3 regions of the Tuberibacillus sp. Marseille-P3662 genome follow, and region 1 is predicted to be linked to each of the others. Evidence: riboswitches for the same ligand, from Rfam matches in the RefSeq annotation. Region 1 holds a riboswitch; each other region holds the start of a gene.

Region 1 (6,620 bases):
ATAAGATCATATCAAAAGCAATGGATGAAGGAAAGTTTATTCAAATCAAGCCGATGCTCCTATCTAACAAGATACCATGTTTTCTTAAGAATTATACAGTCTGACTCAAATTATTTATGTAATCAAGCATCCTTCACTGATTTCCTTGATTTCTGTTCTCGATATCTCCCAACGCTGTCTTAATTTCCAACAAAATTCGACTAAAGTCTGTAAATACACTGCCTAAATTCATGATCACTGTCGTATCTTTCTCTTGTTCATGAATGATATGGTAATTCGATTCTAATTCTTGCTGCGCTTTATTTAAAGCATCCCGTAACAATTCAACAGAAACTTTATTTGAATAACTGACAAAACTTCCAAATAAGTTCAGACATCCTGAGACGGATCTAATAGTCTTGCTAAGATTGTAGACATGATCCGTTTTCGTATTAATATCCATTAAACTTCTAACAATTCCCCTCACTTGAATGATCATTCGTTCAATCACTTTCATATGATGGATAAGCTCACTAATTTGACTTCGAGCTTTCTTCTGCAGCGGGCTATAGCGAAGGTTTTTTCTGGCTGATTCTAATTCTTGAAAAATATCCTCGGCTTCAGCCACCAAGCGTCTCGCTTCCAATAAGCTGTACATCACATCATGGTTGGATTGATTGGACATTTCCACGCCACGTAAGACCGTTGCGGTTTTATGACAAAGTTCAGGCATTCTGCGTTCAAACGCTGGTATAGGGTTCGGCGGGCGAATCAAAATATTGATTAAGACGCCTGTGACCGAACCAATTAAAGTTTCAAAAATTCTTGCAAGCGCATAGGCCTCCTGTTGACCGAAAAATAACACGAGTAAAGCACTAACGCTAATTTGTACCAATAAATAAGGGGGAAATTTTAAAGCCGTCGAAATGCCGAAACTGATTAACACAACCAATGTGATTGATAAAGCATTAAGCGGCAACCACTGTCCAATGATAATGCCGATACAGACGCCGCCAACCGCCCCCATGACTCGATAAAAAGCCCTTTCTAACGTATCAAACACAGCCACTTGGATGATCAAAATCGCTGCCAACGGCGCAAATATTGGAAAGGCACTATCAACAACATTATTAGCAAAAAACCAAGACAAACCAGCCGCCAGAGCTGTTTTGGCCACTTGAAACGTCAGTCCGATCTTCTGAAAAACATTGATACTCTCTCTGAACAGCATGTTGAATCCCTCATTTATAAACGACCATCTTCCCATATTATGTACGAGAAAGGGTCCTTGCATAATGTTTCAAATAATATACGAGGGTACCCTAGAAATAAAATACTTGGGCACCCTCGTATTCGGTTGATTTTATGATTAATTGTGGCAATTGTAAAGTGATTTGCGGCTTCTTTAAAGAGAATTGCGCTTTCCTGCACATAATTGCGCTGTTTTTAAACGGAATTGCGCTGTTTTACATTTATTATGATGTTATTTTGCCACAGAACGATCTTCACGACACACAATTTCCGATTTGATTTGCTCCGTGATATCATCAATTTTAGTGAAATCCATGGCGTTAACGTAGATGGTTTCAAGTTGATCATGCCATGCCTTGGCATTCGCCAAATGGGCTGTTGCTTCTTTCATTCTTTCCGAATATCGTTCCGATACATCTTTTAATCCAACGGCATATTTTTCATCAACACCTGGTTCGATGACCCGCTCATACATATCAATCACTTCGTCACTGTCACGTTCTGGATAATGTTCATGCGGCGCCGTGCTATCAAAAATCGCAAAATCTAATTCTCTAACAATAATCATATCTAGACTATACGGATCAAAACCACAATGATAAACCTCAACATCAAAACCACGGTCTTCAGCCATCTTTGCCAGCGTCTTCAACATGGTTGATTTACCCGATCCCGGACGACCTTTAATAAAATAACGTTTAGCGACGTCTGATGTTAAATTCGGTATGAAATCAACGGCACCTTGTGGCGTCGCAGCTCCCAAAAAGCGATGCCGGACATCCGCCGTCTTATTCAATACTTGGTCCCCATAAAGTCTATTGATCAATTCATCTGTCAGTTGGTTGGCTTGCTCACGATCAAGATGGTCAATGTAATACGCCTCCCACTCATCGTGAATTGTTAACGCTTCTTGAAAGCAAGCATATGCGGCGTCATATGCCGCACGATTATTTTTCTGAATGCTTAAAATCTGATCTTTTTCTTTGGCTAATGCTTCCGAATCCCATGCTACACCTAGATTGACATACTCCTCGATAGCTCCAGGAGCTTTTGGCTCAATCACATGCGGTGCCGTTCCATCAACAATACCCACTGTTAATGTCGGAATAATCACACCATCAATGGAACCATTATCGGATGCGCAATGTAAATATTCAATATCAAATCCTTTTTCGAGCCATGTTTCACCAATGGTTTTCATTAACGAAGATTTACCTGTTCCTGGACCGCCTTTTAGAATAAATACACGTTCAAGATGTTCTAGATTCGTAGCAAAAAGATCATGAAAGCCTCGGGCGGTATTCCCGCCTGCATAGTAATTTAAGACCTGACCTGACATGTACTGACGCCTCCCATTTAAGATCAATCATTGACTCAATACTCTAAGGTATGCGCAGCCTTTGTAATAGGTGAGTGCCTAGGATACAAAAATTATGATTGACAGTTGTGTCATGATCTCGTATCATTATTTTTAAATTAAAAACCCTATACGGATAACTTCTTATCCAGAGAGGTGGAGGGAACGGCCCTTTGAAACCTCGGCAGCGGGCTTCAAAACATGAAGCACCGTGCCAATTCCGACAAGTCTTTAGGCTTGTAAGATAAGAAGAGCGTGGTTGTTTCATATGCAATAATGATTTGAACCCCTCTTCTTACTGAAGAGGGGTTTTTATTATGCTTATTTACGTTTACAAGGGAGTGAGGCAGCAATGATTGAACTGAAAGGACTCACGAAAGTCTACGATTCGGGTGAATCACAAATTAAAGCCATCGACAACGTGAACTTAACTGTTGAGAAAGGTGATATATATGGTGTCATCGGCTTTAGCGGGGCAGGTAAAAGCACACTGTTAAGGTGTGTGAATTTGCTTGAATATCCTGACCACGGTCAGGTCATCATTAACAATACTGATTTAACGAGACTAGCCAAACCTAAACTCCGTGAAGAACGGAAGAAAATCGGGATGATTTTCCAACATTTTAATCTTTTAGAATCCAAAAAAATCTATGACAATATCGCTTTTCCTTTGAAACTTCTCGGTGAAAATTCATCAGCTATTAAAAGACGGGTTGAGGAATTACTAAAATTTGTCGGACTCAGTCAACAGGCTGATCAATACCCAGACCAGCTCTCCGGCGGACAAAAACAACGTGTCGGTATTGCGCGGGCGTTAGCCACTTCACCTGATGTCCTCCTATGCGATGAAGCAACATCAGCTTTAGACCCGGATACCACGGCATCTATTTTAAAGTTGTTAAAAAAGATTAACCGTGAATACAAAATAACCATTCTCATGATTACACATGAGATGCAGGTGATTCGTGATATTTGCAACCGGGTAGCTGTGATGGAAAACGGACAAATCATTGAGGAAGGAAGCATTTTTGATGTGTTTTCCGCCCCTGAAACCACAACCGCCCAAAATTTTGTCAGTTCGGTTATGCAGGATGACATACCGGCATCCATCATAAAATCGCTGGAAAACGGTGCAGAACATATTTATCGCGTTACATTCATTGGTGATTCAACAAGTCAGCCGATTCTGTCCGATGTCGCAAAACAATTTAATGTCAACGTCAATGTCTTATACGGGCAGATTACCGAACTCCAGGAGACACCGTTTGGCCATTTAATGATTGAACTTCAAGGTGAGGCGAGTGAAATTAACAGGGCCAAACATTATATCAATCAAAACGTCCAAGTTCAGGAGGTCTTAGCTCATGCAAATTGAATGGAGCAGCTTTTGGCTGACCGTTGCCAATGCAACCTATGAAACCTTTCTAATGGTGGGGATATCTCTCATATTTGCAACCTGCATCGGGTTACCCTTAGGCATTGCTGTGGTCGTTACAAGACCGGGTCACCTATTAGAGAACAAAATCATTTTCAATATTTTAAATCCAATCATCAATATTATCCGTTCGGTCCCGTTTATTATTTTACTCGTTGCCATCATTCCATTTACCCGGTTGCTTGTACATACATCGATTGGTACTACTGCGACGATTGTGCCGCTCGTTATCTTTGCCGCTCCATACATCGGCCGGCTCGTGGAAACAAGTCTTTTGGAAGTCGATCCTGGTGTGATTGAAGCTGCTGAATCCATGGGGGCAAAACCTAGGCAAATTATTTTCCGCGTCCTTTTACCAGAGGCCCTCAGTTCACTCGTTCTTAATATTACCATTGCAACCATTGGTCTCATCGGTGCGACTGCGATGGCCGGCTTCGTTGGCGGCGGCGGTCTTGGTGACTTGGCTATTACTTACGGTTATCAAATGTTCAAAACAGACGTCATGATTGTCACGGTTATATTATTAATTGTTATCGTTCAATTGGTGCAAACAACAGGTAATCATTTATCCCGCGCAATCAGAAGGCGATAAACTCAATTAAAAGGGAGATTGACTCATGAAAAAATACATCGCTATCATCACATTGTCTTTACTCAGCATCGGTGTCTTAAGTGGTTGTGGTAACAGCGCATCAAGTTCAGAGAGCGGCAACACCGAAGACAAAACAGTAAAGGTTGGCGTCAACCCTTCAGGCGTGCCGATTTGGAATTATGTTAAGAAAAAGGCGGCTAACAAAGGGATTAACGTTCAACTCAAAAAATTTTCCGACTATGTTCGCCCGAATCTGGCGTTAGCGGCCGGCGATATTGATATGAATGCATTCCAGACGGTTTCCTATTTCGATTCGTTTATTAAAGAACGTGATCTTGATTTAAAACCGATCGCAACAACAATTATTGCACCTATGGGCCTATATTCAGATAAATTCAAGTCACCTAAGAACATTCCTGATGGCGCCCAAATTGCCCTGCCTAAAGAAGCCACTAACATGGGGCGGGCGCTCTTACTTTTACAATCAGCTGGTTTAATTGAACTGCCAAAAGATTTTGATGGTGTCGGTACCTTGAAAGCTATTAAAAGCAATCCAAGGGATCTCAAATTCAAACCTGTTGCTGCTGCACAAACACCGAGGTCCATACCAGATGTTGCCGCATCTGTAGTTAATAATGGCGTTGCCGTTGAAGCTGGATTCACACCTGTGAAAGATGCAATGTTCCTTGAAGACGACACAGCAACACCTTATATCAATATCCTGGCGGTCCAAAGCAAGGACGTGGATGATCCAACATTACAAAAACTCGCTGACATCTACCAACAAGAAGATGTGGCTGAGCACATCAAAGAAGTCTTTGACAATTCATTAATTCCAACTTTTGTACCCCTTAAGAAAATTGGATGGTAAGCATACGTACGCGAGAATGATACCGTCGATCTCGACAACAAGGAAATAATACTCATTGCTTTTGAAAGCCACCCTGAATATACAAAAAATCAGAGGATATAGGTCAGATCAGTGTGCCTATATCCTTTTTAACCTTGCCGCTTAAATTTCATAATCAGTTCATAGTAAAGCAAAGTTATTGTTTGGACAACGAGAAAAACTGGGACGGAATAAGGGATTTGATAACCTCGTTGGTGATGAGTGACACCCATCACAGAGGATACCCACTCGGCCCCTAAGCCAATGATCGTCCATACGATAATGAACCCAATGACGGTTTTTTTATTAATGCCTAATGCATCATAGATGTAAATAAAAAAGTAACTGATCGGCGCGAACATAAAGTAAGTCACCACATCAAACAATTCATAATCCCCTGAATCATTGACCTGGTAGAAATTAATGAGCCCTCCTCCGATGGTAAAATCAAATAAAGTTGCAATAGCAAATCCCCATACTAAATACATCATGGTCACATCCCGAGGGAATCGCTTTGGCAAAAGGAAAAAAATAGCATATACGATGACAAAGGCGATCGATAAATATATTTCATTTTTGTCAAAATGTTCCCATAACATCATGAAACATCCACCTCACCATGCGTCAATTTTCTAAATAAGTAAAGTGCGAAAAACGTGATGACATACATGACGATTAAATAGATCACATCATAGCCAAAGTTCCACTTAACATAGGTAATGATATTAAAATAGAGGGAAAAGCCTCTCATTATAAGTAAAAATACCAAGGAAGCCATCATCGTTAATAGGGATCCTGTAAAGGTCTTGGTTCGATAAACGAGATTTAATTGCGTAATTAATGTCATTGGAATGATGACACTCCGGTTCAGTAAAAAGGAAACGTGCTTCATCCCCTCTTGCGTTTCTTTAATCAGGGACATTTCCTCAAAAACGATCCATGATACATTAATCGTTAAGATCAGTAAGATTAAAAACACAAATGTATTCTCTACAATAGAGAATTTTTTTGGTATAAGGGCAAATATGACAATAATGAGCCATGAAGCCAAGCAAAAAACGGCAAATCCCATGATGTAACCTCCGTTCAAATTCTTTTGCTATGATTATTGTTTTGA
Region 2 (6,620 bases), on a different contig from region 1:
CCGTCCCGAGCGTGAATCATTAGCATCATTAGCTTGAAACGTACACGGTTGACAGCCTATACTCGGATAGCCTTGGTCATGCAATTCATTGTACGGAAGGTCATTGGCTTCGATATAATCCCATACATCATCCCAAGACCAATGTATAATTGGGCACACCTTTACAGAACGAAACCGGTTATCTTTATTGACAAAATCCGTGTTTTTGCGGGAAGCGGATTGCTCCCGACGCAAACCGGAAATCCAAGCGGGCGCACCACTTAGAGCTTTTTCAAGCGGTTTGATTTTCCTAATAAAGCAGCATTGGTCGGGATTATGATTCCATAGTTCCGGGCCATAGCGATCAGCCTGTTGATCCAAAGTCAAATCAGGCTTCTGCATAGTGATTTGAAGCTCTGGAAACCTTGCTTGAATCCGATCAATGAGTTCGTAAGTTTCATCAAAATGAACACCCGTATCGAGAAACACAAGCTCTGCATCTGGCTTCACTTTAGAAATGAGATCGATGAGCACAATACCCTCTGCCCCAAAACTACAAGCATAGACAATATCATCACCGTATGCGTTATATGCCCAATCCAAAACTTTTATAGCACCCTTAGTTTCATCTTCAGTCGAAAGATTAGAAAACGGATCGCCGGAGAAATTTTCATAGGTTACTGCACTTGCATCCATACCGTATCTCCCCTTACTTAAAAACTGTGTTAATAAAAACTCACTCGACTTAATCAGGACTGAATATTCTAACCTATCTTCTAGGAGTCCCGTTGTTTAGCTTTCCACCATATTAGTTGTATGAAAGTCAAGTCCTGTACGAACCTCGTTGACATAGCCGGCGCGAATCACGTAATCACCGAAGTGTTCACCGTCCTGCCGTTCTTTTGCATACTGAAAGAGGATGGGACGAAGGTTCTCTAAAATCTCTTCTTCGCCTATATTCTCACGATAAAGTTTGTTTAAACGATCTCCAGTGAATCCCCCACCGAGATACATATTATATTTTCCGGGAGCTTTACCAATAAAAGCGAGTTCAGCTAAGCCCGGACGTGAACATCCATTAGGACACCCCGACATACGAATGACGATCTCCTCTTCGTGTAGTCCAGCTTCATCCAGGATGACCTCAATTTTATCAAGTAAAGATGGAAGATAGCGTTCAGCCTCAGCCATAGCCAATCCGCAAGTTGGGAAGGCAACACAGGACATGGAATTTCTCCGTAGTGCAGAATAGTGTCGGCCTTCAGTGAGCCCGTATTTCTTAATTAATTCATCAATCTGATCTTTCTTTTCACTCGTGACATTGGCAATAATCAGGTTCTGGTTTGGGGAGAGCCGAAAATCTCCTGTATGAACCTTAGCGATTTCCCGCAAACCCGTCATCAGCGGATAATCTTCAAAATCCTTAACGCGACCATTTTGGATGAATAGGGTCAAATGCCATTTGCCGTTCCCCTTCACCCAGCCATAGCGATCACCATTATGATCAAAGTGATAGGAACGCGTTTCGTCAAGATGCCATCCCAGTCTTTCACCAAGTTCATTTTTAATCCATTCGACGCCTCTAGCATCAATTGTATACTTAAAGCGGGCGTTCTTTCTATTGGACCGGTTGCCGTAATCCCGCTGAATCATGACCACCTGTTCTGCTAGCTCAATAATCTTATCTTTAGGGCAAAAGCCGATAACCCGGGCGACTTGTGGGTAAGTATTCGTATCTCCATGAGTCATCCCCATACCGCCACCAACAGCGACATTAAATCCTTGCAGCTGCCCATCTTCTATTACTGCGATTAGTCCTAAATCTTGAGAAAAGACATCTATGTCATTCGATGGCGGGACTGCTATGCCAATTTTAAACTTACGTGGCAAATAGTAAGGGCCATATATCGGTTCAACATCTTCATCCGTATCCGTCTCGCGACTGTCCACGACTTTTTCTTCATCAAGCCAAATCTCATGATAGGCACTACTCCGCGGCAAAAGGTGTTCACTGAGTTTTTGGGCCCATTCATGCACTTCAGAATGCACCTCAGATTGGTAAGGATTCGGATTACACATAACATTTCGGTTGACATCCCCACATGCAGCTATCGTATCCATCATTGCGTCGTTAATTGCCTTGAGATTTTCCTTTAGATTCCACTTCAGAATCCCATGCATTTGAAAGGCTTGCCGGGTCGTTAATTTAAGTGTGCCATTTCCATATTTTTGCGCGACTTTATCCATGGTTAACCATTGTTCTGGTGTCGCCACACCTCCGGGAACACGGACGCGCACCATAAATTGGTAAGCGGCTTCCAACTTCTGGCGCCTGCGTTCATTCCGTAAATCCCGGTCATCCTGCTGGTAGCTTCCATGGAACTTTAACAACTGCGTACTATCTTCGGACATTCCACCCGTAATCCGATCTTTGAGTTCCTCTGCAATCGAGCCGCGCAGGTAATCACTTTCTTTCTTAATCCGCTCATTATCACTTGGAGGACCCTCTTGTTGTTTAATGCTATCTTTGCCCATTTTTAAGCTCCTTTCAACTAGCTTTCTAGCAAACAACCTTTAATAAACGTCACGTTGATACCGTTTCTGCTTTCTCATGTCAGTTAAATAGTTTTCAGCTTGCTCCTGAGTCATTGCGCCTTCTTCTTCGAGGATTGTTAACAAGGTATGATGAACGTCATTAGCCATGTTTTTCTCGTCACCACAAACGTAAACACTGGCACCTTCCTCTAGCCATTGATAGAGATCCCGGCTCTGCTCAAGCATGCGGTGTTGGACATACACTTTTTCATCCGTGTCGCGGGAAAAGGCGACATCCATCTTCGTTAGGACCCCTTCCTTAAGCCACTTTTGCCATTCAACTTGATAAAGAAAATCTGTGGAGAAATGTTGCTCCCCGAAGAATAGCCACGTTTTTCTTTCCGTTCCTTCTTCCTCTAAATCCTCTAGATAAGATCTGAACGGGGCAACACCTGTTCCAGGCCCAATCATGATCACCGGTGAATGAGGATCAGTAGGAAATTTAAAATTCGGATTGCGGTGGATATACACAGGTAACAAATCACCCGGTTCTGTTCGCTCAGCACATTGTACAGAGCAGACACCCGCTCTGTCGCGTCCATGAGCTTCATATCTCACCGTTCCAATCGTCAGATGCGCTTCATCTGGATTCGCTTTATAACTGTTCGCAATCGAGTAAAGTCGAGCTGGTATTTTACGGAGAATCTGTACAAACTCGCTGGCCGGTAACTCCCGATGAGGCGGGAAATCCTGTATCAAGTCAAGCAAATCGCGCCCATCGAGATAATCCTTTCGTTCATCCTCACGTTCTGGCTTCATAAGCTCACTTAACTTGTCATTGTCAAAAAGTTGTGCTGATTGCTCCAGCAATGGTTTTGTCAGTCTAGTGATCTCGAAATTATGGAGCAGAGCCTCACGAAGTGAGTTCACATCTCCCTTTTTATTGACTGGAACAGTCTCTTCAGGATTCCAGTTCATTTCATTGATGAGTTGATCCACTAAGCTTGGATCATTTTCAGGGAAAATTCCCAAGCTATCACCGGGTTCAAATTCAAGATTCGACCCTTCAAGAGATAGCTCAAGATGCCGCGTTTCTTTATTTGAACCCCGGCCGCTGAGTGTTAGATTTTCTAAGATCTCAGCTTTGAAAGGATTCGTCCGAGAATATGCGGGCTGCTCAGTTGGTTCTCCATCTATCGGTAACATTTGATTACCTGCAGGATGATCCTCTTGTGTTTCCCGCAATGTATTTAAGATACCTTCAACCCATTCCGCCGCAGGTTCGTCAAAATCGACATCGCAATCCACTCGTGGATAAAGCCGTTCTCCGCCTAATTCCTCAAGTCGCTTATCGAGATCCTTGCCGGTCTGACAGAAAAACTCATATGATTGGTCTCCAAGGGAAAGTACCGAAAATCGTTGTCCTTCCAACTTCGGAGCTTTCCTGCTATTAATAAATTCATAGAAAGAAATCGCATTGTCTGGCGGATCTCCCTCCCCATGGGTCGCGGTTATAATGAGCAAATCCTCGACTTTTTTTAAAGCCTTGGGCTTGAAATCATCCATTGCCGAGACCGTCACCTTCAATTGTTGTTCTTCTAACTTCTGGGACATCTCCTCAGCAAGTGCTTGCCCATTGCCCGTCTCTGAACCAAAAAGAATCGTCACTTCCCGCGAAGCGACCTGACCAACGCTTTGCGTTGACGCTTCAGCGTCTGGGACATTCTGCACAACCGTATTGGTTGATGTCTGGGAAGCGGCCAAATACCCACTCAGCCAATGTTTTTGTGCTTCCGTTAGTGTGGGAAGCAGACGATTAAGAAGCTCGGTTTGCTCTTGGTTAAAAGGACTATTCGTTACCTGTAACTGCAAAGATATTCACCTCACAAAGGAATACATTTTTCAATTTATATGACAGCCCACTCTATGTAGTCAAAAACTCCTCTTCAATAAGGAAGAGGAGTGAAGCACCCTTCCTTATTTTTCAGGACGTCACCTGCTGGACTTAGCACCTTTTTACTTTCATAAAAGGTTGCTGTGGGTTCAAAGGACCAGATTCCTCACCCAACTCTTAATAAGGATCATCATATTCTTTTTTAAAAAATGTCCCTAACCATCTGCGTTAAAGACATTTGGTTTGCTTCAATCAGTCATTTCAGAATTATTATTATGTTATTTTCATTTAACTATAATTATTCCTATATGTCAACTAGGAATTTAAATCCTTTAAAATACCTTGGAAAAGATGCTCCGTCATCAGCTATATAAAACACAGGAATTGAACCCAAACCATTGTAAGAGTAAAATAAATTAGGTATTTAATTTTCAGCTTGCGTCATGCCAATGACGTTTTTGTGTGCTTAAAAGTGATTGGACCAAGATAAGTTTTTTTTAATAACTTCCCAATAATTCACTCATAATTTAAGACGAACATGACAAAAAGGGAGGGATTGTGACCTTTTCAAGGATCACACTATATAATGAAAATCCTCAAAATCGTTGCTCAGATAGCGGTATTATATATGTTTTATTTTATTGGTGAAGGGCTGCAGCACCTTCTCCATTTACCAATACCCGGTAGTATTATTGGCTTGTTTTTGTTATTAACTGCTTTAATATTTAAGCTTTGTCCGGTAAGATGGATTGAATCAGGAGCAGACTTTTTGCTATCCTATTTACCTTTATTATTTGTTCCGGCTACTGTGGGTGTCATGAATTATTTTGGTCTTTTCGCAGGCAAAGGGATTGTCCTTCTTTTGATTGTGGTGATCAGCACGATCATTGTGATGATCGTAGCTGGCCATACAAGCCAGATATTAGCTAAAAAAGTGGCAAAGAGAAAGGAGAAAAGAACATGGCAAAAACGCTCATGGCGGTCATCATAATTCTTCTGACGATTACAATCTATTTATGCATGAATCGGATTTACCAGCGTTTTCATTTACCTTTTTTGATTCCCGCCTTAACAACCACTTTAGCCATTATTGTTATTCTTGTTTGTTTTCAAGTCCCTTATCAAACTTATATGATTGGGGGACATTGGATTAACCTGTTACTTGGGCCGGCTGTGGTTGCGCTCGCTTATCCTTTATATAAGCAGAGAAAGGCTCTAGTCCAGCATTTTCTACCCATATTAGGCGGTGTTTTGGTTGGATCCATTGTAGGGATTATGAGTGGGTTGTTATTTGCAAAGTCACTTGGTATTGCCCATAAGTTAATCCTTTCCTTATTACCTAAATCAGTCACGACACCCGTAGCCATGCAGATTGCATCTGGGATAGGCGGAGCCCCTTCGCTGACAGCCGTTTTTGTAATGATAGCAGGTTTTACAGGCGTGACTCTTGGACCTTATATTCTGAATTGGTTCCGAATCTCTACATTTCTAGGCCAAGGGATTGCTTTCGGCAGTGCCTCCCATGCAATCGGCACTTCAAAAGCCTTCGAATATGGTGAAGATACGGCCTCAATGAGTTCCGTTGCCATGACGTTAAGTGCGGTTTCAGCTGCTATCTTAGGTCCTCTTGTCGTTTTGCTTTTATATGCTTAATTCCTTTAAGGAAAAATACTTGTCATAAGGTAACATTTATTTTGAGTTAGAGAATATTTCATCAAAAATTGGGAACCAAGTGAGTGTATAGGACTCATAACTTAAAAATATGGAACAAACTTGAGATAATCAAAGATGAAAAAGCGGCGTAAAAGTATGAATTTACTTTTACGCCGCTGCTTTTGGATATTTTGCTCGAGTCGTTGACTTACTGAATGGCTACTGATGGCTGTCGACCCAGAAGTTTTCTACGATAGCGATTATTCCATGTAAGAAGTAAGATCATACCTTATTTTAACATCGATATTGACTGATAGAAAAATATTGTTTGATCAATCATTTAAAAGAAAGTCGACGTCACCTTTAAAAAAATCTCTGATTAGCAATAATTCATCAGTGTCATAAGTAAGGGAATACGTCCTTAATGGGGCTTCCAACCAAACAAATGCCCCGATGATAAGTGATGGTCATATGCGCCGCTAAATCAATGTCTTTCTTTGTCTCATTATTTAAATAAAAGTTAGTTCCTTCTTTTAATTCATATTCATAACGCCCTAAA
Region 3 (6,620 bases), on a different contig from region 1:
CGCCTTTACTTAAAAATTTATTAGGTGTTGTATAGTCTTGGAATTGCTTAATTTCAAGATCGATGCCTTTTTCTTTTAAAATCGGCTTAGCTTTTTCTAAAACCTCAGCGTGTGGCGTAGGTGTCGCACCGACAACTAATTTTGTTGGTCCATCACCGTTACCTTCCGAACTGCTTTGACCACACGCCGCTAATCCAACCGTCACAAGAACGGTTATTAATAAAAGTAACAATCTCTTCATTGCTTGACCCTCCACTATCTTTTATCTATTTTTTTCGTTGTAATGTCGCCAATTAATTGAATGACGAAGACGATCACTAGAATACATACCGTTGATATTAATGTCACATCATTGTGGTTCCGTTGATAGCCTTCAAGATAAGCGAGGTTACCTAGACCACCAGCTCCTACCACACCCGCCATCGCTGTATTACCAATGAGTGCAATGGCCGTTACTGTAATCCCTGAAGTCAGGGCAGGCATCGCTTCAGGCAGCAACACCTTACGAACAATTTGCAGCTTGGTTGCGCCCATCGATTGCGCTGCTTCAATCACACCTTTGTCAATTTCCCGTAACCCTATTTCAACAAGCCGGGCATAGAAAGGGGCCGCCGCAATAATTAGAGCAGGTAAAGCTGCCTTGGCACCAAGCATGGTACCGACAAGAAAGACGGTAAACGGAATGAGTAAAATCAGTAAAATAATAAACGGAATGGATCGAAAAATGTTCACAATGGCAGCGATCATTTTATTAATGACCACATTTTCAAACAGATTGCCTTTGCTCGTCACAAATAACAATAATCCCAAAATAATACCTAAAATGAATGTTGCGGCAACGGAAATCACCGTCATAAATAGTGTCTCAAGGGTGGCTTGCCACATTTCCAGCCAATCAACATTTGGAAATAATTCATGTAACATGGCTGACCACCTCCACGTCGACATTCCGCTTGCGGCAATAGTCAATCGCCTCATTAATACCCGCTTCTTGTCCCTCTAGTTGCAAATACAAGGTTCCGTAGGCACTGCCTTGAGCTTGTGACACATTGCCTTGTAAAATATTGATGCTTATATTTGTTTCCCGGAACAACTCATTAATGAACGGTTTGTGTGTATTCTCACCAACAAACGTCAACTTAACAATTTTTCCACCACTAAACTTCTCAGTCAGGAACTGGATGGTCTCTTCTGTGTTTTCTGCCTCAGTCACTTGCTTTACAAAGTCTTTCGTGATCGATTGTTTTGGATTTTTAAAGACATCGATCACATCACCTTGTTCCACAACCTCACCGTCTTCCATTACCGCTACGCGATGACTAATTTTCCGGATGACATGCATCTCGTGAGTAATGATCACAACCGTTAAGCCCAATGTCTTATTGATATCGACCAATAAATCGAGAATCGAATCTGTTGTTTTCGGATCAAGAGCCGATGTCGCTTCATCACAAAGTAACACCTGTGGATCATTAGCAAGGGCCCGCGCAATGCCAACACGTTGTTTTTGCCCCCCGCTTAACTGCGATGGGTACGCATCACCGCGACCTTCAAGACCGACAAGTTCAATCAATTCCTGAGACCGCTTTTGTCGCTTTTTCTTGGATACACCGGCAATCTCTAAGGGGAACTCAATATTTTCCTGAACGGTACGGGACCACAAAAGGTTAAAATGTTGAAAGATCATCCCTATGTCGCGCCGAGCATTTCGTAAATGCTTATTATTCAGTTGTGAGAGCTTTCTGTCAGCAACGGTCACAGTACCTGATGTCGGCTCTTCAAGATTATTTAACAAGCGAATTAATGTACTTTTCCCGGCACCACTATAGCCAATAATCCCGAAGATCTCACCATCGTCTATCGTTAAGCTAACGTCTTTAACAGCGTCAATCGTCCCATGGCTTGTCTGAAACGATTTGTGGAGATTCTCTAGTTGAATCATGATGCACCTCCTATATTTCCTGTAACTAAAAAACCTTCCCACTCAAATGAGCAGAAAGGCTAACCGTTTGAAATCGAAGTCCTTCCTCTCATCTTCCAAAGCAGCACTTGCTTTGCAGGAATTGGCACCGTTTTAAATATAGTTACATTTAAAGGTTGCCGGGTTTCATAGGGCCAGACCCTCCACCACTCTTGATAAGAGATTGATATGAATGAAGTTTTTAAAAGAATGATTGAATTGTAGCATGGTGATAGGACTATGTCAATAAAGAAAACTTGGCTTATCGCCAAGCTTAATGACGAAACCTATTGCACTCAGTAGTCGTTTACTAAAGTTCCATTATTCAGCCTTTTTCAACATGGTCATAAATTCAAGGCCGATTGGGTTGACGAAGTGCATTCCAGCCTGAAAGCCAAGCCGTTCATAAACTTTAATCGCTCTTAAGTTAAAAGTGGCAACGGTCAAACGAAACACTTTGACTTGCGGATACATGTCTTTGGCCTGAATAAGACAATGGTGAATAAATTCACATCCGAACCCTTGACCTGTCATATCGGGTCGCATGCCTAGACCTATATCAATGACATCCATCCGGTTCTCGTAGGCATGACATTCATAACCTCCAGGAACTTGTGCGACACGTCCGAGACAAAAAAAGCCGATCAGCCCCTCTTGCAGATCGAACACAGCATAGTAGTCGTTCTCAAGAAATTCATCGACGGCATCTTCACCAACATTATATAGACTGTATGGATCTTCATAGTGCCATTGTGATATGCGGACCGCGCTGCGCTTGTCCATCGATTGAATCTGAATATTCATCGCTTGTCCTCCTACATCATGACCCTTCTACTATACTACTTATCATGGACGATGTGTACATGAATAAAGTAAAAAATCCTCCACATCAGGAGGATTATAAACTCTTAACAGGATCCAAGGTGGCTCGCGGCTCTACATGGACGCCTGATTGAACGATTTTAAGTTGTTCCAAATGATGATCCGGATACTGTTTTCTTAAATGGGTAACAAATCGTCCGGAAACATTCACCGGACAGAATACGAGCATCGTTGGCCCCGCCCCGCTTAGTGCTGTACCATAGGCGCCGAACGCATTGGCATCAGCCATGACTTGATCCATTTCTGGAATGAGCGCTTTCCGGTAAGGCTGATGCAAGGTGTCCTCATCCATCATCCGTCCTGCGGTTACCCAATCGCCTTGCAAAGCTGCGGCGACAAACAGATTAGCGGCTGAACTGCCTTTCACAGCTGTCGAATGCTTGAGAGTGTCAGGTAACACGCTCCTAGCTGTTTTTGTTTCTAATAGTCGTTCTGGAATGAAGGCCACTAAGTCAACATCCGATGGCGCTATCGGAACAACCGTCGTCTCCCCTTCTAATGGTTGGTGCGCAATCACCAACCCCCCATACAAGGAAGGGGCTACATTATCAGGATGCCCTTCAATATTTGCGGCCATATTCAGCTTCGATTGTCGATCCAAGTTCAGTCCAGCAAAGACATCTGCCACTTCAATACCAGCAACAACAGCTGCGGCGCTGCTTCCTAATCCACGGGCCGGAGGAATGTCGCTTGAGATCGTCAAAGCAAGCGGTGGCAGCGATTGTCCATATAATTTCGCAACATCCGCAGCAACCTGATAAATGAGATTGGTTTTATCAAGAGGAATCCCTTCTAGATTAGATGCGAACTGCCATTGATCCGCAATAACTGCCTCGACCGTTAAAAACCGGTTCACTGCTAATCCAATGGAATCAAAACCAGGGCCAAGATTGGACGTGCTGCCAGGGACTTTAACCACGATTCGCTCAGCCATGCGCGACACTCGCCTTCAACTGAGATTTCAAATAGTCAGCATCTCCTCGAATGATATTGCCCGATTTTTGAAAGCATTCAGAAGCTGTTGTCGGATCCTTGAGGCCATTTCCGGTCATCACAGCAACCACTGTCGATCCTTCCGGCACCTGTCCCGCTGCCACTTGCTGCTTAATGCCAGCCAATCCAGCACAAGAAGCCGGTTCTACAAAGACCCCTTCTCGTCGAGCTAGGGTTTGATACATGTCGATAATGTCATCATCAGACACCCAGCCAATCATCCCCTCCGATTCATCCGTTGCCGCGTTTGCTAGCGTCCAACTGGCCGGATGACCAATCCGTATCGCCGTCGCAATCGTTTCCGGTTCTTGAATCACTTGACCTTTAGCAATTGCTGCAGACCCTTCCGCTTCAAAACCGTACATTTTTGGTAAGGCAGCGCCCGCCGCTGAGTGATACTCTTTAAAACCCTGCCAATAAGCAGAAATATTTCCGGCATTACCTACTGGTATAGATAAAATATCGGGTGCATATCCGAGCTGTTCACACACCTCAAAAGCCGCTGTTTTCTGTCCTTCTATTCGATAGGCATTAACCGAATTGACTAATTCAATCGTATCAGACGTTGCTAAGTCTTTAACAAGCGCTAGCGCGTCATCAAAGTTACCTTCAATCTCAAAGATCTCCGCGCCATACATCATTGCTTGAGACAATTTTCCGAGAGCAACCTTACCCTTAGGAATAACAATAATTGTTCGAATCCCGGCACGTGCCCCATAAGCGGCAGCGGATGCTGAAGTATTGCCTGTCGATGCACAAATAATCGCTTCGTTGCCAGCCTCTTTCGCTTTCGCAACAGCTAACACCATTCCGCGATCCTTAAAAGATCCCGTCGGATTAGCACCTTCGTATTTTCCATATAGCTGAATCCCTAATTGCTCCGATAGATAAGGCAATGGTATCAGTGGTGTATTGCCTTCCATCAGCGACAATGCGGGTGTTTGTTCGGTTAATGGCAATGATTCTGAGTAAGCATTTAAAATCCCTTTCCAACTCATGATGACATCATCCCTTCGACACGATATTGACTTTTGACATCCTGAACGACATTAAGATCCTTGAGGTAGATTTCCATGTCTTCAATCGCTTGTTTACTCGTTTGATGCGTGATAACCGCAACTTCTGCCGATTGATCTTCAAGTGGTTCCTGAATGACTTTTTCTAAGCTAATGTTTTGTTCTTTAAATAAATGGGTCAGTTCCATAAACGAACCGATTTCATCTTGAAGATGAAGCCGGAGGTAAAATTTAGATGCGCCCTCACCAGGATTGAGAATATTTTTTTCTTGCCTGCGTTTCAATGCTAGCTGTGATCCATTCAATCCTGATTTCATATTCTTGATGACTTCGGCTAAATCGGCCATTATACTTGAAGCCGTTGGCCGTTCGCCTGCCCCGGGACCGTAGAACATCGTTTCACCAACCGCATCCCCGTACACGTAAACAGCATTATACTCACCATTGACCGATGCCAGAGAATGATCTTTAGGTAAAAAAGTGGGTTCAACGCCGATTTCAATGCCGTGATCACCGCATTCAACAGTACCAATTTGCTTAATCACGTAACCCATTCTTTCCGCAAAATCAATATCACTTTCATCGATCGATTCTATGTTGGAAATTTGGACATCATCCAAATTCACGTCGACACCACAACCGAGGTGGGCTAAGATCACCATCTTCCTCGCAGCGTCAAGACCCGAGATATCGGCATAAGGGTCAGCTTCGGCAAATCCGAGATCTTGGGCCTCTTTCAACACCTCATCAAATGGGACATGCTCAGCCGCCATTTTTGATAAGATAAAATTAGAGGTTCCATTAAGAATACCGATAATGCGATGAATGGATTCCAAAGATAAACCGTTGGTTAAACTCCGCAGAACAGGAATCCCGCCGCCAACAGCGGCCTCATAATAAAGATTACAGTCATAAGCAGCTGCCGTTTCCTGCAACGATCCGCCGTGGACCGCCATTAAGTCTTTATTTGCAGAAATGACGTGTTTCCGGTTCTGCAAGGCTTTTTGGATCGAACCATAAGTGTCGTCAATCCCGCCCATCACTTCTATTAAAATATCAATCTCGGGATCGTTGACTAATACATCAATATCTGTCGTCAACAACGCGTTATCTACCGCCACTTGCCGTTGTTTTTCACGACTTTTGATTAAAACTTTAGTGACCTTTACCTCACACCCGGCAATGGCGGCTAATTGTGACTGCCGTTCTTCAATGAGATTCCAGACCCCAGTTCCAACTGTACCTAATCCCATTAAACCAACGTTTATGGATTTCATTCTCCCCACCCCTTTATAACGTTCATATATAGTATACATATGTTTTTATATAAGGGACAGTATAACGCAATCACTTTAACTTGACAAGGACATTTTGCAACAATTTTAAATAATCCCCCCACTTTTGACAATCGTTGATTTAACGTGTAAACGGAACAATTGCGGGACAACGTACCCGTCATGGGACAGGTGCGTTCCAAGATGACTGTTTTGCGGGACAGAATTATGAATATACGGGACACTCTTGTGACTTTTCGGGACAAGTGCGGGACAACACACCCGTCATGGGACAGGTGCGTTCCAAGATGACTGTTTTGCGGGACAGAATTATGAATATACGGGACACTCTTGTGACTTTTCGGGACAAGTGCGGGACAACACACCCGTCATGGGACAGGTGCGTTCCAAGATGACTGTTTTGTGGGACAGAATTATGAATATACGGGACACTCTTGTGACTTTTCGGGACAAGTGCGGGACAACGTACCTGTC

The links. Region 1 has a riboswitch for S-adenosylmethionine ahead of B9Y89_RS06985 (methionine ABC transporter ATP-binding protein). Riboswitches for the same ligand answer to the same signal wherever they lie in the genome.
Region 2: it holds a riboswitch for S-adenosylmethionine, as region 1 does, so the genes downstream of both, B9Y89_RS08550 (assimilatory sulfite reductase (NADPH) flavoprotein subunit) here and B9Y89_RS06985 (methionine ABC transporter ATP-binding protein) in region 1, are expected to answer to the same signal.
Region 3: it holds a riboswitch for S-adenosylmethionine, as region 1 does, so the genes downstream of both, B9Y89_RS16060 (methionine ABC transporter ATP-binding protein) here and B9Y89_RS06985 (methionine ABC transporter ATP-binding protein) in region 1, are expected to answer to the same signal.

What each region holds. Positions count from the first base shown of each region.
Region 1 is NZ_FXBS01000005.1:176,488-183,107, reverse strand. It holds gene B9Y89_RS06995 (FUSC family protein) at 134-1,210, opposite strand; gene B9Y89_RS06990 (PRK06851 family protein) at 1,463-2,569, opposite strand; SAM riboswitch class I at 2,729-2,838, shown strand; gene B9Y89_RS06985 (methionine ABC transporter ATP-binding protein) at 2,940-3,962, shown strand; gene B9Y89_RS06980 (methionine ABC transporter permease) at 3,952-4,614, shown strand; gene B9Y89_RS06975 (MetQ/NlpA family ABC transporter substrate-binding protein) at 4,640-5,485, shown strand; gene B9Y89_RS06970 (hypothetical protein) at 5,614-6,105, opposite strand; gene B9Y89_RS06965 (hypothetical protein) at 6,102-6,575, opposite strand.
Region 2 is NZ_FXBS01000006.1:10,468-17,087, reverse strand. It holds gene B9Y89_RS08560 (phosphoadenylyl-sulfate reductase) at 1-675, opposite strand, end outside; gene cysI (assimilatory sulfite reductase (NADPH) hemoprotein subunit) at 772-2,514, opposite strand; gene B9Y89_RS08550 (assimilatory sulfite reductase (NADPH) flavoprotein subunit) at 2,554-4,386, opposite strand; SAM riboswitch class I at 4,489-4,595, opposite strand; gene B9Y89_RS08545 (CidA/LrgA family protein) at 4,995-5,399, shown strand; gene B9Y89_RS08540 (LrgB family protein) at 5,369-6,061, shown strand; gene B9Y89_RS18790 (hypothetical protein) at 6,461-6,620, opposite strand, start outside.
Region 3 is NZ_FXBS01000006.1:1,473,979-1,480,598, forward strand. It holds gene B9Y89_RS16050 (MetQ/NlpA family ABC transporter substrate-binding protein) at 1-241, opposite strand, end outside; gene B9Y89_RS16055 (methionine ABC transporter permease) at 256-924, opposite strand; gene B9Y89_RS16060 (methionine ABC transporter ATP-binding protein) at 914-1,942, opposite strand; SAM riboswitch class I at 2,028-2,143, opposite strand; gene B9Y89_RS16065 (GNAT family N-acetyltransferase) at 2,282-2,764, opposite strand; gene thrB (homoserine kinase) at 2,859-3,776, opposite strand; gene thrC (threonine synthase) at 3,769-4,833, opposite strand; gene B9Y89_RS16080 (homoserine dehydrogenase) at 4,830-6,128, opposite strand.